4 regions of the Lysinibacillus sp. IITD104 genome follow, and region 3 is predicted to be linked to each of the others. Evidence: riboswitches for the same ligand, from Rfam matches in the RefSeq annotation. Region 3 holds a riboswitch; each other region holds the start of a gene.
What was found. Region 3 has a riboswitch for S-adenosylmethionine ahead of V1L66_RS20755 (O-acetylhomoserine aminocarboxypropyltransferase/cysteine synthase family protein). Riboswitches for the same ligand answer to the same signal wherever they lie in the genome.
Positions count from the first base shown of each region.

Region 1: it holds a riboswitch for S-adenosylmethionine, as region 3 does, so the genes downstream of both, metK (methionine adenosyltransferase) here and V1L66_RS20755 (O-acetylhomoserine aminocarboxypropyltransferase/cysteine synthase family protein) in region 3, are expected to answer to the same signal.
Region 2: it holds a riboswitch for S-adenosylmethionine, as region 3 does, so the genes downstream of both, V1L66_RS05420 (methionine ABC transporter ATP-binding protein) here and V1L66_RS20755 (O-acetylhomoserine aminocarboxypropyltransferase/cysteine synthase family protein) in region 3, are expected to answer to the same signal.
Region 4: it holds a riboswitch for S-adenosylmethionine, as region 3 does, so the genes downstream of both, V1L66_RS03165 (bifunctional homocysteine S-methyltransferase/methylenetetrahydrofolate reductase) here and V1L66_RS20755 (O-acetylhomoserine aminocarboxypropyltransferase/cysteine synthase family protein) in region 3, are expected to answer to the same signal.

Region 1 covers NZ_JBAHYH020000001.1:1,181,704-1,187,334, reverse strand. The annotation lists gene V1L66_RS06120 (alpha/beta hydrolase) at 1-597, opposite strand, end outside; gene V1L66_RS06115 (gamma carbonic anhydrase family protein) at 732-1,244, shown strand; gene metK (methionine adenosyltransferase) at 1,424-2,620, opposite strand; SAM riboswitch class I at 2,879-2,997, opposite strand; gene pckA (phosphoenolpyruvate carboxykinase (ATP)) at 3,387-4,973, shown strand; gene V1L66_RS06100 (S9 family peptidase) at 5,040-5,631, opposite strand, start outside.
Region 2 covers NZ_JBAHYH020000001.1:1,053,463-1,059,093, forward strand. The annotation lists gene V1L66_RS05390 (acetyl-CoA C-acetyltransferase) at 1-62, shown strand, start outside; gene V1L66_RS05395 (acyl-CoA dehydrogenase family protein) at 189-1,973, shown strand; gene V1L66_RS05400 (arsenate reductase family protein) at 2,157-2,513, shown strand; gene gcvH (glycine cleavage system protein GcvH) at 2,595-2,975, shown strand; gene V1L66_RS05410 (hypothetical protein) at 3,067-3,408, shown strand; gene V1L66_RS05415 (thioredoxin family protein) at 3,423-3,734, shown strand; SAM riboswitch class I at 3,791-3,894, shown strand; gene V1L66_RS05420 (methionine ABC transporter ATP-binding protein) at 3,977-5,005, shown strand; gene V1L66_RS05425 (methionine ABC transporter permease) at 4,995-5,631, shown strand, end outside.
Region 3 covers NZ_JBAHYH020000001.1:4,125,251-4,130,881, reverse strand. The annotation lists gene V1L66_RS20765 (DASS family sodium-coupled anion symporter) at 1-1,231, opposite strand, end outside; gene V1L66_RS20760 (glycerol-3-phosphate acyltransferase) at 1,428-2,060, opposite strand; SAM riboswitch class I at 2,216-2,329, shown strand; gene V1L66_RS20755 (O-acetylhomoserine aminocarboxypropyltransferase/cysteine synthase family protein) at 2,447-3,748, shown strand; gene V1L66_RS20750 (hypothetical protein) at 4,081-4,467, shown strand; gene V1L66_RS20745 (homoserine dehydrogenase) at 4,932-5,631, shown strand, end outside.
Region 4 covers NZ_JBAHYH020000001.1:613,500-619,130, reverse strand. The annotation lists gene V1L66_RS03165 (bifunctional homocysteine S-methyltransferase/methylenetetrahydrofolate reductase) at 1-1,221, opposite strand, end outside; SAM riboswitch class I at 1,311-1,411, opposite strand; gene V1L66_RS03160 (protoporphyrinogen oxidase) at 1,511-2,905, opposite strand; gene V1L66_RS03155 (methyl-accepting chemotaxis protein) at 3,718-4,455, opposite strand; partial or broken gene V1L66_RS03150 (protoglobin domain-containing protein) at 4,489-4,926, opposite strand.

The sequences.
Region 1 (5,631 bases), 2.9 Mb from region 3:
CATAGGCATATTAGGCATTTCACCTTTAGGCAGCATCACTAAATTTTTCATCATTTGCTGAAGTTCTCGATACCATTTCACAGAAACAACAGACATGAGCGGTACATCATCTTTCATTTCTTCTCTGCCTTCAACACTACGCGTTAATTTCTCTAATGTAATATCATGTGTCAACTTAACATTGGCTGTTAACGCACTTAGACTTGTTAAAGCATTTGTTAATTTACCTGGTAATAGCTTTAGTTGCAACCAAGGTGATGTTAAAATAATGCCTGCACATTCATATTGTCTCTTTTGCAGTGTATGGAGGATTAATGTTGCACCTAGTCCATGCCCTATTACAAAGGTTGGTAAATTATATGAAAAAGCATTTTCAATCAGGTTTCGTGTATACTTATTGTACAATTTGAAGTCTTCATCATGGACTCTAGCAAATCTTGCATTACCACCATGATTCGGTAAATCCCCCATGACTATGTGGAAGCCTTCTAATCTTAATTTCTCTATCAGCCATGCATACCAACGGTGATTTTCATAAGCACCATGAAGAATAGCAATCACAGCTTTTGCTTGTCCATCAGCTTCCCATTTCCACATTTACATAGTCCTCCTAAAAAATAATTACACTTTGATTATATCGAAATAAATAGCACATTTTAATTTTATATTTCCATAAAGTTGCGTATTTGATACGATAATACTACATTATAGAAAGAAAAGAGGCGATTTTCATGATTTATCCATTTAAAGATAAAACGCCAAAGATCGATCCGTCTGTTTTCATTGCTGATTACGCAACTGTTACGGGCGACGTAACAATTGGCGCCGAAACAACCATTTGGTTTAATACGGTTATTCGTGGTGATGTTTCCCCAACGATTATCGGTAAACGTGTCAGTATTCAGGATCTTTGCTGTTTACACCAAAGCCCAAAATATCCGCTCATTATTGAAGATGAGGTAACAGTTGGACACCAAGTCACTTTACATAGTTGTACAATTCGCAAAAATGCCTTAATTGGTATGGGATCCATTATTTTAGACGGAGCTGAGATTGGAGAAGGTGCATTTATTGGAGCTGGAAGCCTAGTACCTCCTGGTAAAGTCATTCCTCCAAATAGTTTAGCATTAGGTCGTCCAGCAAAAGTTGTCCGAGAATTAAATGCTGAAGATAAAGAGGATATGGAACGCATCGTACGAGAATACGCAGAAAAAGGTCAATATTATAAATCACTTCAGAAATAAATAACCTACACAAAAAATCAATACTAACGAAAAAATCCCTCGCGTTTTCGTGTACCGAATATGTTCACGAATCCTAGCGAGGTATTTTTGTAAAAAAAACAAAAGGAGCAATGTTGCTCCTTTGTTTATTAATACATTAGAATAATTTTCTAATGACTTCATTACTTTAGTTCAATAGTTTATAAACGTGCTTTTTCTCGTAGTGCGTCGGCTTTATCAATTTGCTCCCATGGTACATTTAAATCTGTACGACCAAAATGTCCATACGCAGCAGTTTGTTTATAAATTGGACGACGAAGATCAAGCATTTTAATAATACCTGCTGGGCGTAAATCGAATAGCTCGCGTACCCATTCAACGATCTCGCTTTCTTTTACTCTACCTGTGCCAAATGTATCGACAGCAATGGAAACAGGCTGAGCAACGCCAATCGCATAGGCAAGTTGTACTTCAGCACGCTCTGCTAAGCCAGCTGCTACGATGTTTTTTGCTACATAACGTGCCGCATATGCTGCTGAGCGGTCTACCTTGGTTGCATCCTTACCTGAGAAGGCACCACCACCGTGACGTGCATAACCACCGTATGTATCAACAATGATTTTACGTCCTGTTAATCCAGCATCGCCTTTTGGTCCACCAATTACGAAACGGCCAGTTGGGTTGATGAAGTATTTAGTGTTAGTATCTAATAATTCACTCGGTACAACGGGTGCAATAACAAATTCTTTTAAATCCGCTTGAATTTGTTCAAGTGTTGCTTCTTCATCATGCTGTGTTGAAATAACAATTGTATCCACGCGAACGGGTACATTATTGTCATCATATTCAATCGTTACCTGCGTTTTACCATCAGGACGTAAATAGGCAAGTTCACCTGATTTACGTACTTCTGTTAAACGGCGTGCTAATTTGTGAGCCAAGCTAATTGGTAATGGCATAAGCTCTGGTGTTTCATTACATGCATAGCCAAACATTAAGCCTTGGTCACCAGCACCGATTGCTTCAATATCAGCATCTGTCATAGAGCCTTCACGTGCCTCTAATGCCTGATCAACACCCTGTGCAATATCAGGTGATTGTTCACCAATCGCCACAAGCACCGCTAAGTTTTCTGCATCGAAGCCATATTTACCACGTGTATAGCCAATTTCTGCTACAGTATCACGAACGATACCTTTAATATCAACATAAGTAGAAGTTGTAATTTCTCCTGCTACTAATACTAATCCTGTTGTTACAGTTGTTTCACATGCTACACGCGCATTTGGATCTTCTGCTAAAATAGCATCTAAAATGGCATCCGAGATTTGGTCACAAATCTTATCTGGATGTCCTTCTGTTACACTCTCTGATGTAAACAGTCGACGGTTTGTCATTTGGTTTTCCTCCTAAATACTCTTACAATAAGTAGTTGTGTATGAATACGGTACTCATTACCCATGTCAAGTCCGCTCCTAAGGATTGAACTCTCAAGCCGTTACTGCTGCTTTTAACACGAGGATTTCGAAAGATCCGTCATTATAATAAGGAAAGAACTACATATACTTACCTTTACATTGATTTTTAACAATAAAAAAATCCTTTTCTCACGTTACTTTACATGAGGAAAGGAATAATGACTGCGTAACCTTTCACTCTTATCGTTCAAGGGATGTTCCCTTGCATCAGGTTGGCACCAGCGCATGTCGTGAAATAGTTCATGCAGGTTGCCGGGTTTCACAGGGCCTGACCCTCCACCAGCTCGGGATAAGAGTATCCGTTCAATTTCATGTTACTCAAAAGGTCGAACGTTGTCAAATATTTTCTTATGTATTACTGTATAGAAAGGAAAGAACCTATTACACAAAAACTTTTCATACTTGGATGATGATGTAAATAGAAGCAAATTAATCCCTACAACATACCTAGCTACTTGTGGTAACATATGTGTGGCTCAATTTTCATGCCTAATTACAGTAGGATTGATGGTATTCTACTCGAAAAACATTATTTTTTGTCAGTTTATTGAAAAGTGGTAAAAACTCTAAAATAATTTCTTAATTAGTATAGATTATTTAAGCAATTGTGTTATACTATTTTTGAAATTAAGAAAAAATCCCTCTAAATCAAGGGAATACTATAAAAAAGGATGGTATTTAATCGATGAATTCAGTAGAAATTGCAAACGAACTGAAGGAATTATTAAACGGCGGTAACATTAATGTTCAACTTTCAGTACCACAATTAGCAGAAAAAGCTACATCTCGTGGTGAAGCAATGTTAACAGTAGATGGCGCAGTTCGTGCAGAAACTGGCAAATACACTGGTCGTTCACCTAAAGATAAATATACGGTAGAAGAAGAAAGCACAAAAGATCAAATTGACTGGGGTAAAGTCAACCAACCAATTTCTTCTGAAGTGTTCGATAACCTATATGTAAAAGTAATAAAATATTTAAAAGAACGTGACGAGTTATTCGTATTCAAAGGCTTTGCAGGTGCTGACAAAGATTCACAATTAAGCATTCAAGTTATTAATGAATACGCATGGCACAATCTTTTTGCTCATCAATTATTTATCCGTCCAACAGCAGATGAATTAGCTTCTCATGTTGCCGACTTCACTGTCATCTCAGCTCCGAACTTTAAAGCAGATCCTGCGGTTGATGGTACTGCCTCTGAAACATTCATTATCGTATCACTTGAAAAGAAAATTATTTTAATTGGTGGTACTGAATATGCTGGTGAAATGAAAAAATCTATTTTTGGTATCATGAACTACTTATTACCACAACAAGGTATCCTTTCAATGCACTGTTCAGCAAACGTAGGTGAAGCTGGCGATGTGGCATTATTCTTCGGTCTATCTGGTACTGGTAAAACGACGTTATCAGCTGACCCAGATCGTAAGCTTATCGGTGACGATGAACACGGTTGGTCTGATAATGGTGTGTTCAACATTGAGGGTGGTTGCTATGCAAAAACAATCAATCTTTCTGCTGAAAAAGAACCAGAAATCTACAATGCAATTCGCTTCGGCTCTGTATTAGAAAATGTAGCTGTTGATCCAGAAACTCGTATTTGTGACTATGATGACGGTTCTCTAACAGAAAATACACGTGTAGCTTACCCAATCCAATATATCGAAAATATCGTTGATCCTTCTGTTGCAGGTCATCCAAAAACAATCATCTTCCTAACAGCTGATGCATTTGGCGTGTTACCTCCAATCAGTAAATTAACAAAAGAACAAGCAATGTATCACTTCCTAAGCGGGTTCACTTCTAAACTTGCAGGAACAGAACGTGGTGTAACTGAGCCAGAACCAGTTTTCTCTACTTGTTTCGGTTCTCCATTCCTTCCACTTCCTGCTACAGTATATGCAGAAATGTTAGGACAAAAAATTGACGAGCACGGTGCACAAGTATTCCTAGTGAACACTGGTTGGACTGGTGGCGAATATGGCACAGGTAGCCGTATGAAACTTTCTTACACACGTACAATGGTTCGTGCAGCAATTGATGGTAAATTAGCAGATGTTGAAACGACACAAGATGCTGTGTTTGGTTTACACATTCCAACAGCAGTTGAAGGTGTACCTTCAGAAGTGTTAAACCCTCGTGAAGCATGGGCAGATAAAGCTGCATACGATGCAAAAGCTGCTGAGCTTGCAGGCTTATTCAATGAAAACTTCAAGAAATTCTCAAACGTTTCTGAAGCCATCACTACACTTGGTGGCCCATTAAAATAACGACTAAATAAAAGACAAAGGGAACAACTTATTCGTTCCCTTTGTCTTTTTTGTTTTCTCTAAGCTTTATTGTTGCTTCATCCACTTGCAAAGAGCACGGACAGTTTCACGATTTTTTGCTGGTGGATATTGATGTGCGTAGTTAAGATCATACCAAGTTTCGAATGATTTATTTGCATCCTCTAAAAAAAATGCCAATTGTCTGGCATGTTCTATATCTACATTTTCATCACGATAGCCATGAATGATAAGTACAGGGGCTGTTATCCGCTCTATCTCAAAAAGAGGTGTTCTTGCATCATACGCTTCTGGTACACGGTTCGGTGTTCCTCCAATAACGCGCTTCATCATCCTGCGCATATCTGTACGTTCCCAATAAGTGGCCGTTGCATCAGAAACACCTGCCCATGTTACAACAGAAGTAATATCCTTTCTTAAAATGGCTGTCCACAGAGCCATAATACCACCTCGCGAAAAACCAAAAACATGGATATTGTCATTGCAAAATTGTTTGAGTACATCTACTGCGTAGACCGCATCGTAACGGTCTGCCCCTGCAAATTCGTCACGTCCCTCTCCCCCACGATTCCCACGATAGTATGGGGCAAATACGATAAAGCCCTGCGCAGCAAATTGTGCAATACGAGAGGGTCTTACC
Region 2 (5,631 bases), 3.1 Mb from region 3:
GCGTCGTGACAATGTGTATTGGTGGCGGCATGGGTGCTGCTGGCGTATTTGAAATTCTATAAATTTTGCTAGATCAGCTTGAGGTGTACTGTTTACGGTTGCCTCCGAACATTGTATACATCAAGCTTTTCTATATATGATCATTAGGGGAATCAACTAACAAAAAGATATATTGGGAGGAATTAATCATGACTGAAAAAACAACTGATTTCATTAAAGGCGGCGGATTTCTTATTGAAGATGTGGAATTAGATCGTGTATTTACACCGGAAGATTTCACTGACGAGCATAAAATGATTGCTAAAACAACAGAGGAATACGTAGCAAATGAAGTTTTACCAGTAGTTGAAAATTTAGAGCACCATGAATTTGAGCATTCAGTGCGTCTCCTAAAAAGTGCAGGCGAATTAGGCTTACTTGGAGCAGACGTGCCTGAAGAATACGATGGGCTAGGATTAGACAAAGTTTCTTCAGCTTTAATCGCTGAAAAAATGTCTGTTGCAGGTGGTTTCTCTATCACACATGGTGCTCACGTTGGAATTGGGTCATTACCAATTGTTTTATTCGGTAATGAAGATCAAAAGAAAAAATACTTACCTAAGCTTGCTTCAGGTGAATTAATCGCTGCCTATGCATTAACAGAGCCAGGTTCAGGTTCGGATGCTTTAGGTGCAAAAACGACTGCCAAATTAAATGAAGCTGGCACACATTATATTTTAAATGGTGAAAAACAGTGGATTACGAATGCAGGCTTTGCTGATGTATTTGTTGTCTACGCAAAAATTGATGGCGATAAATTTTCTGCCTTTATCGTAGAACGTGCCTACAATGGTGTTTCAGTTGGCCCTGAAGAAAAGAAAATGGGGATTAAATCATCATCAACTCGTACATTAGTATTGGAAGATGCGGAAGTACCTGTAGAAAATCTATTAGGCGAAATTGGTCGTGGTCATATCATTGCGTTCAATATTTTAAACATTGGTCGTTATAAACTAGGCGTGGGCACAATTGGCGGATCGAAACGTGCATTGGAGTTAGCTATTCAGTATACAAACCAACGTCAGCAATTTAAAACAAAGCTTTCTGATTTCAATCTGACAAAAGAGAAATTATCTACAATGGCTTCTCAACTGTATGCATCAGAATCATTAAACTATCGTACGGTTGGTCTATTTGAGGACCGCTTAAGTCAGTTAAGCCCTGAAGAGCAAAAGCAAGGAAAAGTAATTGCAGGCGCGATCGCTGAATATGCCATTGAATGCTCTATTGCCAAAGTATTCGGTTCAGAAACTTTAGACTATATTGCTGATGAAGCTGTCCAACTTCATGGCGGCTATGGCTTTATGGCTGAATACGAGGTTGAGCGTATTTACCGTGATTCTCGTATCAATCGAATTTTTGAAGGTACAAATGAAATTAACCGCATGATTGTACCTGGCACATTTATGAAAAAGGCGCTAAAAGGTGAGCTACCATTATTACAAGTTGCTCAAAATTTACAGCAAGAGCTGCTTATGCTAATGCCAGAGGACATCGGTACAGAGCCGCTAGCACAAGAAAAATATTTAGTGAAAAATGCGAAGAAAATTGCTGTATTAGCTGCAGGCTTAGCAGCACAACGCTTTGGTGCAAAACTTGATCAAGAGCAAGAAGTATTGGTGAACATTGCAAATATCGCAAACCAATTATTTGCAATGGAATCAGCTGTCTTACGTACAGAAAAGGCAATTGCTCGTGATGGTGCTGAAAAAGCACATCAAAAATTGCTCTATACGCAAATCTTCTGTCAGGAAGCATTCGCAGAGATCGAAAAAGAAGCAAAAGACACAATTCTTGCTTCCGCAGATGGCGATGCAGCTCGTATGACATTATCTGCACTGCGTAAGCTAACTCGCAATAATCCATACAATTTAATTGCGAAGAAGCGTGAGGCTTCCGTTAAATTAATTGATGCTGAAAAATATATTGTTTAATAGTGCAAATTTAACCTAGCTATCTGCAAAAGATAGCTAGGTTTTTTATATGAGATGGATAATCGTAAAAGCAATGGATAAATTTGCACAACGGATGGATAAACTTACAAAAAAGAGTGAAGTTCACCATTGAAAACAACTATGATGGTATACTACAGAAAAAGACAGAAGAGGAGCATTGTAATGACGATTCAATTTTTCCATTATCCGAAATGTACAACATGTAAAAAGGCACAGAAGTGGTTAAATGAGCATGAGGTTTCCTATGAAGAGGTACATATCGCAGAGCAACCGCCAACTAAGGAAGAATTAACAGCTATTTGGCAAGCTAGTGGACAACCTTTGAAGAAATTTTTTAATACCTCAGGTATGAAATATCGTGAGCTTGGCTTAAAGGACAAGTTAGCAGAAATGACGGAGGATGAGCAGCTTGAGCTACTAGCTTCAGATGGTATGTTAATTAAACGTCCCATCGTCACAGATGGAAAAAAAGTTACTTTAGGTTTTAAAGAAGTAGATTTTGAGCAAGCTTGGAAATAACCGTATTAAACCTTGTATTTATAGGAGAAGTATGGCACACTGAAAGTGAATATATTACATATTTATGGAGGGGTTTTTTGCATGAGCACACCTAAAGACTTACGATACTCTGAAGAACATGAATGGGTAAAAGTAGAAGATGGAAAAGTACGTATCGGTATTACTCACTTCGCACAATCTGAATTAGGAGATATCGTATTCGTTGAGCTTCCACAAGTTGGCGACGAAATCAAAACAGATGATCCATTCGGTAGCGTAGAATCAGTAAAAACTGTTTCTGAATTATATGCACCCATCTCAGGTACTGTAGTGGAAGTAAATGCAGATTTAGAAGATAGCCCAGAATTCGTTAATGAATCACCATATGAAAAAGCATGGATGATCGTTGTTGAGCCTGCTGATGCATCAGAAGTTGAGAAACTAATGACAGCAGAGCAATACGAAGAAATGATCGCTGAATAAGACAAGCCATAATCGAAAAACGTCGGCAACTACCGGCGTTTTTTGTTATATAATGACTTATAAGTAGGGATCTCTAAATGGAGGTGGCGTAATGTTCGAGGGAAAATGCTTGATAGTAGAAGGGCGCTCAGATAAGCTACAAATTGAGCCTATTTTGAATGAGAATGTTACAATACTATGTACGAATGGTACAATTGGTGTGCATCAATTAGAAGAACTACTGGATCCCTATGAGGGCTGTGAGCTATTTACTTTTTTTGATGCAGATACTTCAGGCGATAAGCTACGTGCATTAATGGACAGACATTATCCAGAAGCTGAACATCTGCGCACAATGCCAACGTACAAGGAAGTAGAAACAACACCAAGAAAAGTGTTAGCGATGATTTTACTGCGTGCACATTTTTCAATCCATAATGAATATATTTTGTAAGGTTGCGTGAGTAAATGGAAGAATGGTCAACAGAGCAGTGGGAAGCGGCTAAACAGTCGGGAGAGAAAACTGCATTTTATTTATATACACCGATGTGTGGAACGTGTGCAGTGGCATCTAAAATGATGTCCATTATTGAACAATTACTGCCACAGCTACAAATAGGTAAAGCAAATATCAACTTTTTGGAACACATTGCCTATGAGCATCAGATTGAAAGTGTTCCATGTCTACTCATCAGTGATGGCGGAAAAGTGACAAAAAAGATTTATGCCTTTCAATCCGTACCATTTTTATATGAATTGTTAAAAAAATCAATTGACTGAACTTTACTAGCGTGGTAAAGTAACAAATATATTACTAAAACATTAAATATATCGAACTCTTATGAAGAGTGGCGGAGGGAAGTGCCCTATGAAGCCCGGCAACCATCACAATGTGAAAAGGTGCCAAATCACCCAAAGATTTTTCTTTGAAAGATGAGAGAACGGTTTAACGTATCATACGTGACCCCTTCTACTTGTCTGTGAGTGAAGGGGTTTTCTATATGAGAAAAGGAGTATTCGCTATGATCCAGCTTCAAAATATTACAAAGAAATACAAAACAACAAATGGCGAATTAACGGCAGTCAAAGACGTCAACCTTACTATTAATAAAGGTGAAATTTTTGGCATTATCGGCTATAGTGGCGCAGGTAAAAGTACCATGATTCGTTTACTAAACGGTTTAGAGAAACCAACAGCAGGAACAGTAACGGTGAACAATCAGGAATTTTCATCGATAAAAGGACAAAAGCTTAGAGCAGCTAGACAAAAGGTAAGTATGATTTTCCAGCATTTCAATTTACTTTGGTCGAGAACAGTTGCCGAAAATATAGCTTTCCCTTTAGAAATCGCAGGCTTTCCAAAGGCTCAACGTGAAGCACGTGTGAAGGAATTAATAGCCCTTGTAGGCTTAGAAGGGCGCGATAAGGCATATCCATCTCAGCTTTCTGGTGGACAAAAGCAGCGTGTAGGGATTGCACGTGCATTGGCGAATAATCCAGAGGTTTTACTATGTGATGAGGCGACATCAGCACTCGATCCTGAAACAACGGATGCCATTCTTGATTTACTCGTTGATATAAATGAACGCTTAGGCTTAACAATCGTCCTGATTACCCACGAAATGCATGTCATCCGCAAAATTTGTCATCGTGTAGCGGTGATGGAGGCAGGCGAAATTGTGGAACGTGGTGAGGTATTACAAGTCTTCCAAGCACCACAAGCAGCCATTACCAAAAAGTTTGTCTCTCAAATTACAGACACTAAGGAAACACAGGATACGGTAGCACAAATTAAAACAAACTATCCAACTGGACAACTTGTCAAATTAATTTTTGTTGGTGAAAAAACAGAACAGCCTGTCATCTCACATCTTGTGAAACAATTTGATGTAGAAGTAAGTATTGTTCACGGAAATATTTCGCAAACAAAAAATGGTGCATATGGTACATTGATTGTGCAAATTGATGGCACTCAGACAAACGTCACTGAAGCCCTTCGTTATTTAAATACAGTCGAAGTACAAACGGAGGTGATTGCAAATGCTAACTAACCTCTTTCCGAATGTAGACTGGGAAAATATGTGGCAAGCTACGTATGAAACTTTATACATGACAGCTATATCAACGGTTGTGACATTTATTCTAGGGTTAGTCATTGGTATCGTTCTATTTTTAACAAGCCCCAATCAGTTATGGGCAAATAAAATCGTTAACTTTTTAACAGGATCACTCGTTAATATTTTCCGTTCCATTCCATTTATCGTATTAATTATTTTATTAATTCCATTTACGAAGTTTTTACTAGGTACAATTCGAGGTGCCAATGCGGCGTTACCTGCTTTAATTATCGGTGCAGCACCGTTTTATGCTCGTATGGTATTAATTGCGTTACGTGAAATAGATAAAGGTGTTATTGAAGCAGCCCGTTCAATGGGGGCGAAAACTTCTACAATTATTTGGAAAGTATTGGTCCCTGAATCATTACCAGCTTTGATTTCTGGTATCACGGTAACGGCTGTTGCTCTTGTAGGTTATACAGCGATGGCAGGAATTATTGGTGCAGGTGGTCTTGGTAACTTAGCTTTCTTAGACGGCTTCCAGCGAAATCGCCAAGATGTGACATTAATGGCAACTATTTTGATCTTAGTAGTCGTATTTATTATTCAATGGATTGGTG
Region 3 (5,631 bases):
GTATAAGTGCTGAGGCTAAGCTAGTTGCGCTTGCAAAGCCTAAATGAATCAAAATGTTAAATAAAGTTACGAGTGCGATTGTTGCTAGTAAAGGCATTGCATCTAGCCCAAGTGAACCAAAAACTTTATCTGATAACCATGCAGCACCTTTCGTATTCAGTAAAATGGTTCCTAGCATAATGCCTACTGCAAAGACGATAATTGTCCCCCATGGAATATGAGGCTCAACTTCCTTCCATGAATACACACCGATTTTAGGCATTAATAGAATAGCGATAGCAATAATTGTGACTGTTGTCGTATCGAAGGGATGTAATTTACCTTCAGTTGCCCAGAAAAATAGTAAAACTAAGGAAGTAACGATTAAGCGAATTTCAGGAGCCTTTAATGGGCCAAGCTCTGCAAGCTGTTTTTTGATGACCTCTTTACCACCTTCGATATTGCTAGTCTCAGGTTTAATTAACGCAATCATAATGAAAAATAAAACGATCGACATAATAATCGAGAAGGGAGCAGCGTAAAGTAGCCAAGCACCCCAGGAAATATCCACATTAAATTGCTCTTGGATAAAGTTTAAAGCCACCATATTTTGAGCTGCTGCAGTTTTAATGCCGATATTCCAAATGGAAACGGCTTGTACCGAAGTAATAACTAGCAAAGCAGCGAGCCGACTATCACGTGGTAAACCAAATGCTGCCACCATTCCAAGCAATATAGGTACTACAGCGCCAGCTCGTGCTGTAGCAGAAGGAACAAAAAATGCGAGGACGATAGAAACTAAAATGGCGCCAAATACGATAGCCTTTGTTTTCGTTCCTACCAGTGAAAGAATCCACAGAGCAAGTCGTTTATGTAGATTAGTAATTTGCATTGCAGCCGCTAGAAAAAGAGCTGCTGCTACTAAAGCAACGGCAGAATTACTAAAGCCACTTAAGGATAATTTTAATGCGCCAGCTGTTCCTAGCTCTGTAGATGGATCATCCATTGACGGAGCGAGTCCTAGTAAAACAGTTACTAGTGCAATGATCATGGCCGAGCTAACAGGATATGAAACAGCCTCTGTTACCCAAAGGATGACTGCAAAAGCTAAGATGGCTAAAGCTCGTTGCCCAGCTATAGGTAAATCGCCGTTATTAGGTAAAAAAGTAATAATGATTAGTAAAGCGAATGCTAAGCCAATCCATAGTGGCTTTAAGTTACGTTTTGTAGCTGCTTGTTTTGGTGAAGACATAATTTCTCATCCTTTCTACGATAAAAATGACGATTATTATCCATAACATCGGACTCCGTAATGTTTTATTAAGATAAGAATATGTCTATTTTATTGTAGAAAAAAAACCTGTGTAAAATAGATGTTTTTTACAGCAATATTAGTAGATAAAGAGAAAATATATGGTCATACAAAATACAAAAATATCCATAAAATATTATTTCTTTTTCTTAAAAGCAGTAGTTACTTTAGGCTCTGTCCCATTAACTAAACGTTTAATATTTTCTATATGCAGGATGATAGCTATGCCAAAAAGAAGGACAGCTATAATGGTTGGGCCAATGCCTGGAATCCATAAATAAGTTGCTGTACAAAAAACGAGATAAAATTCTAGAACACCAACAATTAAAAAATTTGTTGCAAAGGATAAAATAACAAATAAAATAAGTGCAAATAAACCAATTTTCCAATCAACAGCAAGTAAAATGCCAATGATGGAGGCCGTTCCTTTCCCGCCGTTGAAGCCCATATAGAATGGGAAATTATGACCTAAAATAACCCCAGCAGCCATAATGTAAGTAAGCAGCCATATTTGTTCTTGTGTCAAATGAGTGGCATCCGCTAGATAAAAATGTGCACCGATAATAGCGACAACGCCTTTGCCGATATCAATGAGGGCTACTAAAACGCCATATTTCCAGCCAAGGGAAAGAGTAGCATTCGAGGCACCCGCATTTCCGTGGCCAGCTTTTTTTAAATCAACCCCAGATAAAAATTGAGCCACTTTAGAGCCGTGAATACAGCCTATTAAATAGCCAATCATAAGAAAAATGATCACGGCCTTTACCATAAAAATACTCCTCTCAAAATTTTTTCTAAAATAGTGTATGCGTTCATATTACGTATAAGAGCAGACAGAAGTTTCGGAAAAAATAAAATTTACATGTTGACAGAAAAAAACTCTATGTTTATACTGTGTAACAACGATGGAAATTGAATCTCATACTCTTATCAAGAGCGGCGGAGGGATAGGCCCTATGATGCCCGGCAACCAGTAAGTAATGAGCTTACTAAGGTGCTAATTCCTACAGATTCTAACTTGGATCTGGCAGATAAGGGGAGGAAAACTTGCAACCGCAACCCTCTTCTTAGCTGAAGAGGGTTTTTTGTTTTCTACAGAAAAATCCTCCTCATCTCCGGTACCATCGTAAAAAAATAACCATTTGGAGGTACACAATGACAAATTTTAAACCAGAAACATTGCTGTTACATGGTGGTCAAGAGCCAGACCCAGTGACGGGTTCTCGGACAGTTCCAGTCTATCGCTCAACTGCTTTTGTATTTAAAGACACTGCTCATGCGCAACGTCTTTTTGCCCTAGAGGAAGTAGGGAATATTTACACACGAATTACCAATCCGACTGTTGATGTGTTTGAAAAACGTGTGGCTTTATTGGAAGGTGGAACAGCAGCAGTAGCACTTTCATCTGGTGCAGCGGCTATCGCATTTTCCATTTTAAATCTAGCTGGAGCTGGTGATGAGATAGTAGCAGCTAGTTCTTTATATGGCGGTACGTATAATTTATTTGCTAACACATTACCAAACTATGGTATTAAAACAATTTTTGTAGATGAAACAAACCCAGAGAATTTCAATGCGGCGATTACTGATAAAACAAAAGCTGTCTTTGCAGAAGTTTATGGTAATCCAAGCTTAAAGGTTTTAGATATTGAAGCAGTAGCTAAGATTGCACATGATAATGGGCTACCACTAATTATTGACAGCACGTTTGCTTCTCCTTATGGTTCTACACCTATTGAATATGGTGCAGATGTTGTTGTTCATTCAGCAACTAAATGGATAGGAGGCCATGGTACAACCTTAGGGGGCGTTGTTGTAGACGCTGGTAAGTTTGATTGGACTAGTGGGCGATTCCCAGGTTTTACTGAACCAGATGCCTCTTACCATGGGTTACGCTATGGAATTGATACAGCTTCTGCAGCCTTTGCTACAAAGCTACGCGTACAATTATTACGTGATTTTGGCCCAACATTAAGTGCAGATGCTGCCTTTAATTTGTTGCAAGGGTTAGAAACGCTTCATTTGCGTATCCCTAAACACAATGAGAATGCATTGGCAGTGGCTGAATATTTACAAAACCACCCATCTGTGGAGTATGTAAATTATAATGGCCTAGAAGATTTCCCGACACATGAGTTGGCAAAAAAATATTTAAGAAATGGCTTCGGTTCAGTGCTTACATTTGGCATCAAAGGTGGACGTGAAGCTGGGCGAAAGCTTATTGATAGCGTGAAGCTATTTTCACATGTAGCAAATGTAGGTGATGCTAAGTCATTAATTATACATCCTGCTTCTACTACCCATCAGCAGCTATCAGCAGACGAATTAGTTCAAGCTGGTGTAACCGAGTCGCTCATTCGCTTATCCATCGGTTTAGAGGCAGTAGAGGATATTATTGCTGATTTAGATCAAGCCATTACACAGGCAACAACAAGTGAACAAACTGTAGAAGCTTAAGATTTAGAACAGAGGGAAGAATGGTGTAGCGTTTACGTATTTTCTCATTCGATTTGCCTCATTTGGTAATGCGTTAAACGTTGCTACATCAACTATTTACAGCATCCGTTAATTATCAGAACCTTATAAAAAATAATACCAAGTAATTTTATATGTATTATTGACTTAATTAAATCCATGCTATATACTAGGAAATAAGTTAAGAGTACGGAAATTATTGTTAAAAAGGAAAATGTTTTCATAAGTGCTCCCCCACTTTTGAATATATAGAAGAGTAGTTGCCTAGCCAGTAACTGCTCTTCCAAAAAACTGATGATAAAGGAGTGTTTAAAATGGGTAACATCTATAGTGCGCAAAACATTGTATCCTATCTAATATATGAGCTAAATGAAGGACACGTTTTTGTCAACAATAAATCCATTCAACACCTTCTTACATCAGTCGAAAAGAAATGGCAACAAGTTTTTGGTCATACAGCATTTCAAGAACAAGTTTTTACTGAAAAAGAAGACTATACTGTTAAGGAAGTATTTGAGACATATGAACAGTACGGTGTGAGCCATATCTCACTTCCTGCCACAGAGATTTACTTAAAGTATGGTACATTTCAATTAGTGGAACGTACGTATGCAATACCAGATTTTACAGAAGAAGAAATTAGTCTTGTTCAACACGCTTTAGAACAATATCGCTATCAATTGCTTTCAAAAGCAAGTTAAAATCCCCTCATATTTTTATGCTCATTCTCTGCTGCTACAGGGAATGAGTTTTTTCTTTAAAGGGATTGTTATGAATGTCTGAGCATACATATATATAATAGAAGAAAGACATTCATATATTGAAATGTAAAGAGTCAATATTTGTTCAAATCTTATAGAATGATTAATAAAACGTATAATAAAGGGAATGAAACCGATTTCTTTTGCACATCTAGAGAAAACAAATGTCCTTCCTAGAAAGATTTTTCTTGTGCAATGTATGTATTTGCGTTACAATTTTCTTTAAGTTAAATTTTGAATTATTTGAATTTGTATGTGTTCCAACACATATAGAAATAGCGAAACTCATACAAAGAAGAGTTGTTGGCTAAAGACTGCGGTGGGTGTCAAATAGTCATGACACAACCCCATGGAAAATTAGCATTAATGAAACTGCGGAATGTAAGTTGGAGGGAATAACAAGAATGGCAACTATAAAGGCAGCGATTTTAGGATTTGGAACGGTAGGTCAGGGGATCTATCATATTTTAAATGAAAAACGAGAAGAGCTAAAAAATAAATTAGGTATTGAATTAGAGGTAGCGAAGATTTTAGTGACAGATGCTAGTCGTGAACGTGTGCCTGGCACAGCACATTTAATGACAACAAGTATGGATGAAGTCTTAGCAGAGCCAGGTATGCAGGTTGTGTTTGAAGCAATTGTGAACGAAGAACCTGCATACAGTTATTTAAAGCGAGCTGTTGAACATAAATGTCATGTTATTACTGCTAATAAAGTGATGTTTGCCAAACGAGGTTTGGAGCTACAGGATCTTGCAAAAGCTAATGGCGTTTTTGTAGGCTATGAGGCTACCACTGCTGGTGGCGTACCTGTTATTAAAACAATGAAAAATATTTTACTTGTTAATGATGTAAGTCGTATACAAGGCGTCTTAAATGGCACATGTAATTACATATTAACAAAAATGCGTGCACAGGGCTGGTCGTTCGAAACAGCTCTAAAAGAGGCACAAGGCTTAGGTTATGCCGAAGCAGATCCGTATAATGATATATCTGGGCAGGATGCATTTAAAAAATTAATGATATTAAGTGCCTTAGCTTTTGGTGAGCAACCAAATTGGTCAGATGTAGAAGTAATTGGAATCGATAGTATCTCTGCTGAAC
Region 4 (5,631 bases), 3.5 Mb from region 3:
AATACCTAAAGCATTTAGACCCATTAAATGCGATTGAAGACCAATTAAGTTACGGTCTCGACATGTAATATGTGTTAGTGGGCGTACACCATGTGTACTCTTCAACAATGCTCCCATTGCAATATTGCTAATCCGTGGTGAGGCCAGTGAATTGTCTGCCATCATGACTACATCTGCACCTGCATCATACAATTGCTTTGCTCCTTCAAGGAATCCATCAATCTCTAAATGTCTAGGCGTATCCAACTCTACTATGACAGAGCGTTCACGTTTTACTTTTTCATGAAGAGGCTCATACTTTGGTGGCTCCGCTTCACGTACAATCTCAATCTTTTCAGGTTTCGCATGCTTCTCCTGAACCGGTGATAACTCTTCTAAATACTTCTTTGCTGCTGCAATATGTTTGGGTGTAGTACCACAGCAGCCCCCGATTAAACGTACACCTTGGTCACGTAATTCAACAGCTGCTCGACCAAAATAATCAGCTTCTGACTCATAAACGACACGTCCATCCTCTAAGTCAAGAAGTGACGCATTCGGATAGGCAGACATGAATGCCTTATTAGGAAGTTCTACACCTTCAAATGCTAGAATTGTATGGTGAGGACCTAGTCGACAATTGACGCCAACAATATCTGCACCGAGGGCTTCAAGCTCATGGAGAGCATTATTTAAAGACATCCCATTTTGTAAAACACCAGGCTCATGCATAGAAACTTGTGCAATAATTGGCAAATTTGTTTTTTCTCGTAGCATCTTTAAGGTTGCTGATAATTCTTCAAAATCATAATAGGTTTCGAGTAAAAGACCATCTGGATTCCCTGCCAGTAAGACACTTGCTTGTTCTTCAATAGTCGCTAATATTTCATCCAAGGTTGCATCACTTTTACGAATTCCCCGAATACCTCCAATTGTTCCTAAGACAAATTGACCGCCATCTGCCGCTGCTCGTTTTGCAATGGTAATAGCTGCTTCATTAAACTGTTGGACACGTGATTCTAATCCATAGCGAGCTAATTTGATGGCATTTGCACCGTACGTATTCGTTTGAATGATGTCAGCACCAGCCGCAATATATTCTCTATGAATCTTCTCAATTAACTCGGGTCTCTGAACATTCATTTCCTCATGGCAATACTCCAATCCATAGCCATATAGCACTGTGCCTATTGCACCGTCCGCTGTCAATACATGCGTTTTTAACTTTTCAAGCAATCCCATAAAACTAGCCTCTCTTCCTATGTCTCTATATAATAAAAAGCCCTCTTTCATAAAAAAAGAAGGCTTTAACGATTCATCATTGTTGTTCCTTCTCATCTTCGACTCAACGGTCTTCTGGATTTAGCACCTGACAATAAAGTTGGTTGCTGAAGCTTCAATGGGCCAGTCCCTCTGCTTCTCTTGATAAGAATTAAGTATGAATTTTTTAAATAATTAAAAGAATCATATCGTTTACTGACGAATGAGTCAAGACTATTTCACATAAGAAAGTTTTTTTCCACTTAAAACCTTAGAAATTGGCAAGTTCCTTTGCAAGCTCTTCACCAATTTTTTTCCCATTTTGAATGCAAGCACCAATACCTACGCCAAAATATGAGCACCCAGCAATGGATAAATTTGGATATTTTTCATGTAATTCATGTAGTAACCCTTGTAATGCTTCACGATGCGCTAGATCATATTTAGGCATTTGATCAATCCATTTTGTTACATTTACAACGGTTGGCTGTTCTTCTATTCCTAGGCTCTTTCTCACATCTTCTAAAGCAACTGCTGCCAATTCTTCATCCGTCATGGCACGTAGTTGCTCATAGGCTGGATTGATGCTCTTATAAAAGAGTCGCAAAAGTAATTTATTTTCTTTCGATGTATGCTTCCATTTGCGACTAGTCCAAGTAGCTGCATTACAAGTAACGTCTGAATTATGGGAAACAATATAGCCCGTTCCATCTGCTGGTAATCTAGAGTCCGGCACATCAAAACCTAAATAAATAGTAATCGCTGACGCTGTCGTAAATTGGTCAAAATAGCGATTTAAAGATTCATCCTGTAGTAGATTTTGGACAGTATCGTTTGGTAATGCTAAAACGACATATTCTGACTCAATAATTTCACCATTGGCTAAGGAAATTGTATAGTTCTTATCTTGTTTTTTAACATTTAGAGTAGTAACGCCCTTGATGATTTCTACATCGGATAATGTTTGTTCAAGTCGATCAATTAAAGAAGATAAACCATTTTTAAAGGATATAAATTTTTTGTTCGCTGCTTTAACAAATTGCTCACGATTCGCATCAAAGCCTCTAATAATACTTCCATAATCATTCTTATAATCAATCAGATACGGTAAAGTAGAGCCAATAGAAAGCTGATGTAAATCTCCCGAATAAACACCTGCAAGGACTGGTGCAATTTGATTTTTCACCAGTTCCTCTCCTAAATAGTAAGTTAAAAATTCACCGATTGAACTTTCCTTTGTGAAGCGATCGTTAGGTAATGTTAAATCCTTCAACGCTTCTTTTTTCCCTTGCTCGGAAATGAGTGTACTTTCCTCTAAGGATGTCAAACTCATCGGTATTCCAAAAGTTGAATCTGCTGGAATAGCGTGTAACTCATTATTCGTATAAATATAAGAAATACCTGTTTCGTTGTAGACTAGTTCCGCTTCAAAATCAAGCTCCTGTACAAGTTCCATAACACCTTGGTGACGCGCTACAATAGAATCAGCACCTGTTTCCATGATGAAACCTTGTTCATGTGCCGAATATAATTTGCCTCCTAAATATGTATTTTTTTCTATAAGTACTAGACGAACATCTAAATTATGTTCCTTCACTTGACGTTGCAAATAATGCATTGTACATAGTCCTGTAATACCGCCGCCTAAAACAACAACTGTTTTCATAGTAACCGCCCCTATTATTCGTTCTTTCTACAGTATAATCTTTTTTTCATTGAAAATTACGTTAAACCCTTTACAAATTTAGCAAAAATAGAGCTATTTCATCAGCGAAATAGCCCTCCTTAGTGTTGAAAAACAAAACAGTCAATTGAAAGGTAGAAATGGATTTCCGTTGCAGGCTACTTGCTTTCCTGTGGGCGAGCGCCGAATCGCTTCCTCCGCTACCGCTCCGTGCAGGGCTTCGCCTGTCTCGCTATCCCACGGGAGTCAAGTAGCCCTCCACTTCAACCCACTAACTTTTTAGCAAAGGTTTTCAAATAAAGTGAAGGTGCTCACTACTCTTTATGAAGAGGTGTTGTCACGCATCACTTCTCCACACTGAAAATAAGAGCTTATCCCCGCTAAGAATACAGATAATGGGCGATTTGATCGCTATGCTACTATGAAAAAAAAGTAAAGACACTTTGCAGAATGGTTGATTGGAGTGGAGCCAGCGTCACTCCTAGGGGATTTAGCGTCACAGAGGAGACCCTGGAACGAACGGAAGTGAGTGAAGCGGCTCCTCGGACGCCCCCTAGAAAGGACGCTGGCGGAACGGAAATCAACCCCTCACCCTGCAAAGTTGCCTTTTCTGCCGTTGACATCATCTTTTTTCAACAACATGTAGAGCTATTTCATCAGTGAAATAGCTCTCGCTTTCTGAATCTCTAAAAGATCCATCCTCTATTGCAATATTTATACAACAAACATTTTAATAGGTACTATAGTGTTTATTCCGTCTAAAAATAGAACAAATAGATGTAAATGTTAGTAGTCTATCCTTTTAAATTTTGCGCAAAGCTCGCTAATTTTTCTGCTGAATTCGTTACATCAGTAAATGAAGTGCCTAATTCACTTAATATGCCTACAATTGCTTGTATTTTCGTTGCCATACAATCATTTTGTTCTTTTGCTTCTGTCATAGCTCCCAAAATATTCGTAAATTGGCCTTCCGTTTGTAACATATTTTCCTCACCTGCTGCAACTTCATCTTGAATATTTGTCAAAGAATGCTCTAATTTTTCTGTTCGTTCACCCGTTTTTTTCAATAACAAAGCAACCGCTGTAACTGATTCTTTTGTCTGAATCGATAATTTACGCACTTCATCAGCCACTACACTAAAGCCCTTCCCCGCTTCACCAGCACGCGCTGCTTCAATTGCAGCATTCAAAGCCAATAGATTCGTTTGATTCGCAATATTGGTCACAACACTCATGATTGTTTCCATTTCCTTAGACATCCCTGATAATTGTTCAATATTTTCCTCTATATCGTGAAGAGAATTAATAATATTGAGCATATTTTGTGATTGATTTTTTAAACGTTCGCGACCCTCTAGTGCTTGATTTTCAGCTAATGTAGATACATCGAGTGACTTTTTGGCCAAATGTTTAATTTCGTCAGATTGCTTGCTTAAGCAGCAAAATGAATTATTTGTTTCCTGCGAAATTGTTGCAAGAGCTTCTGAAGAGTCTACAATCTGTCGTTCAATAACTTCTTTCTCATGCACCATTTTTTCCTTCAGTTGTTCGACAGTGTTTTCAAAAGCTTCTAAAACGAGTTGTTGCTCAAAATTACAAATTTTCGATATAGCTCTGATCGTATTAAATTGATCTTGTGGGAATTCTATATTTTTTTCGACCAAATCAATAAATGACATTGATAAATCTTGGAATGCACAGATATACCACTGTGTTCTAAGCCCAATGTGGACATGCACCTTTGCAATTTTCACACGCCTTTGATAATACAACTCATCAATGGTTCCGTTAAACATTTCAATAATATGCTGCCGTAATGTTATTTTAAGCTTTTCTACAGAACTATGATGACTGATAATATCTATCAAATGATGCTCTGTTCCTATCATGTTGTAAAAACGGTTTACGATGTGATCTACATTGTCCATAACTATTGGCTGGAAAGCTTTTAAATATTGTAAGTCTTTCTTCGTTAAGTTCAGCATTTCAATTTGCTTCGCCATTGATTGACGAGAGGACAAATCCATTTTCACTGTGTATTGCTGTAAATCCAATACCTTCGTCTTTCTCTGTTTTTGAAAAATCACACATCTTCCCTCTTTCATTCCGTTTACTTTCATCAGGCTGAGAAACATCAAATCCTTTTAACATATTGATGGATACACGAAAAAATACCGATAAAATCAGATTGACCAGATTTAATGGTCGCAACAGATAGTGCATTCCGTATGACGTACTTCCTCCAAAAGTATGTGCGTATCCCTTTGCTCAATTATCATAAGGTCATATGCTCTCAACAAACAGATATAGTCACTACATGACTAACAGTAAATTATTTACGTATGCTTCTTTTCAAAATCACTCATATACATTAATCATTTTATAAATGACTGTCAATCTTACATATACCATTATTTTACATAAAATGTATAAAAAGTCCTTGTTGTTAAATAAAGCGTAATAATCAATAAAAAAGCTACCACAATATTATTGGGTAGCTTTTTTAACCATTTTTTTGTTTATTATGCTTACTTGTTTTATATTTATTCTATTTTTTTATTGATCATCTTTAAATTTCACTATATTAATATTTTTCATTCTCAATCAACATCTATCTACATACCCATCACAGTAATCATTTTTAGACCAAAAGTTTCGTTAACTATAGCTATATAAATAATTCTAAAAACCTATATTTTTTTAACACT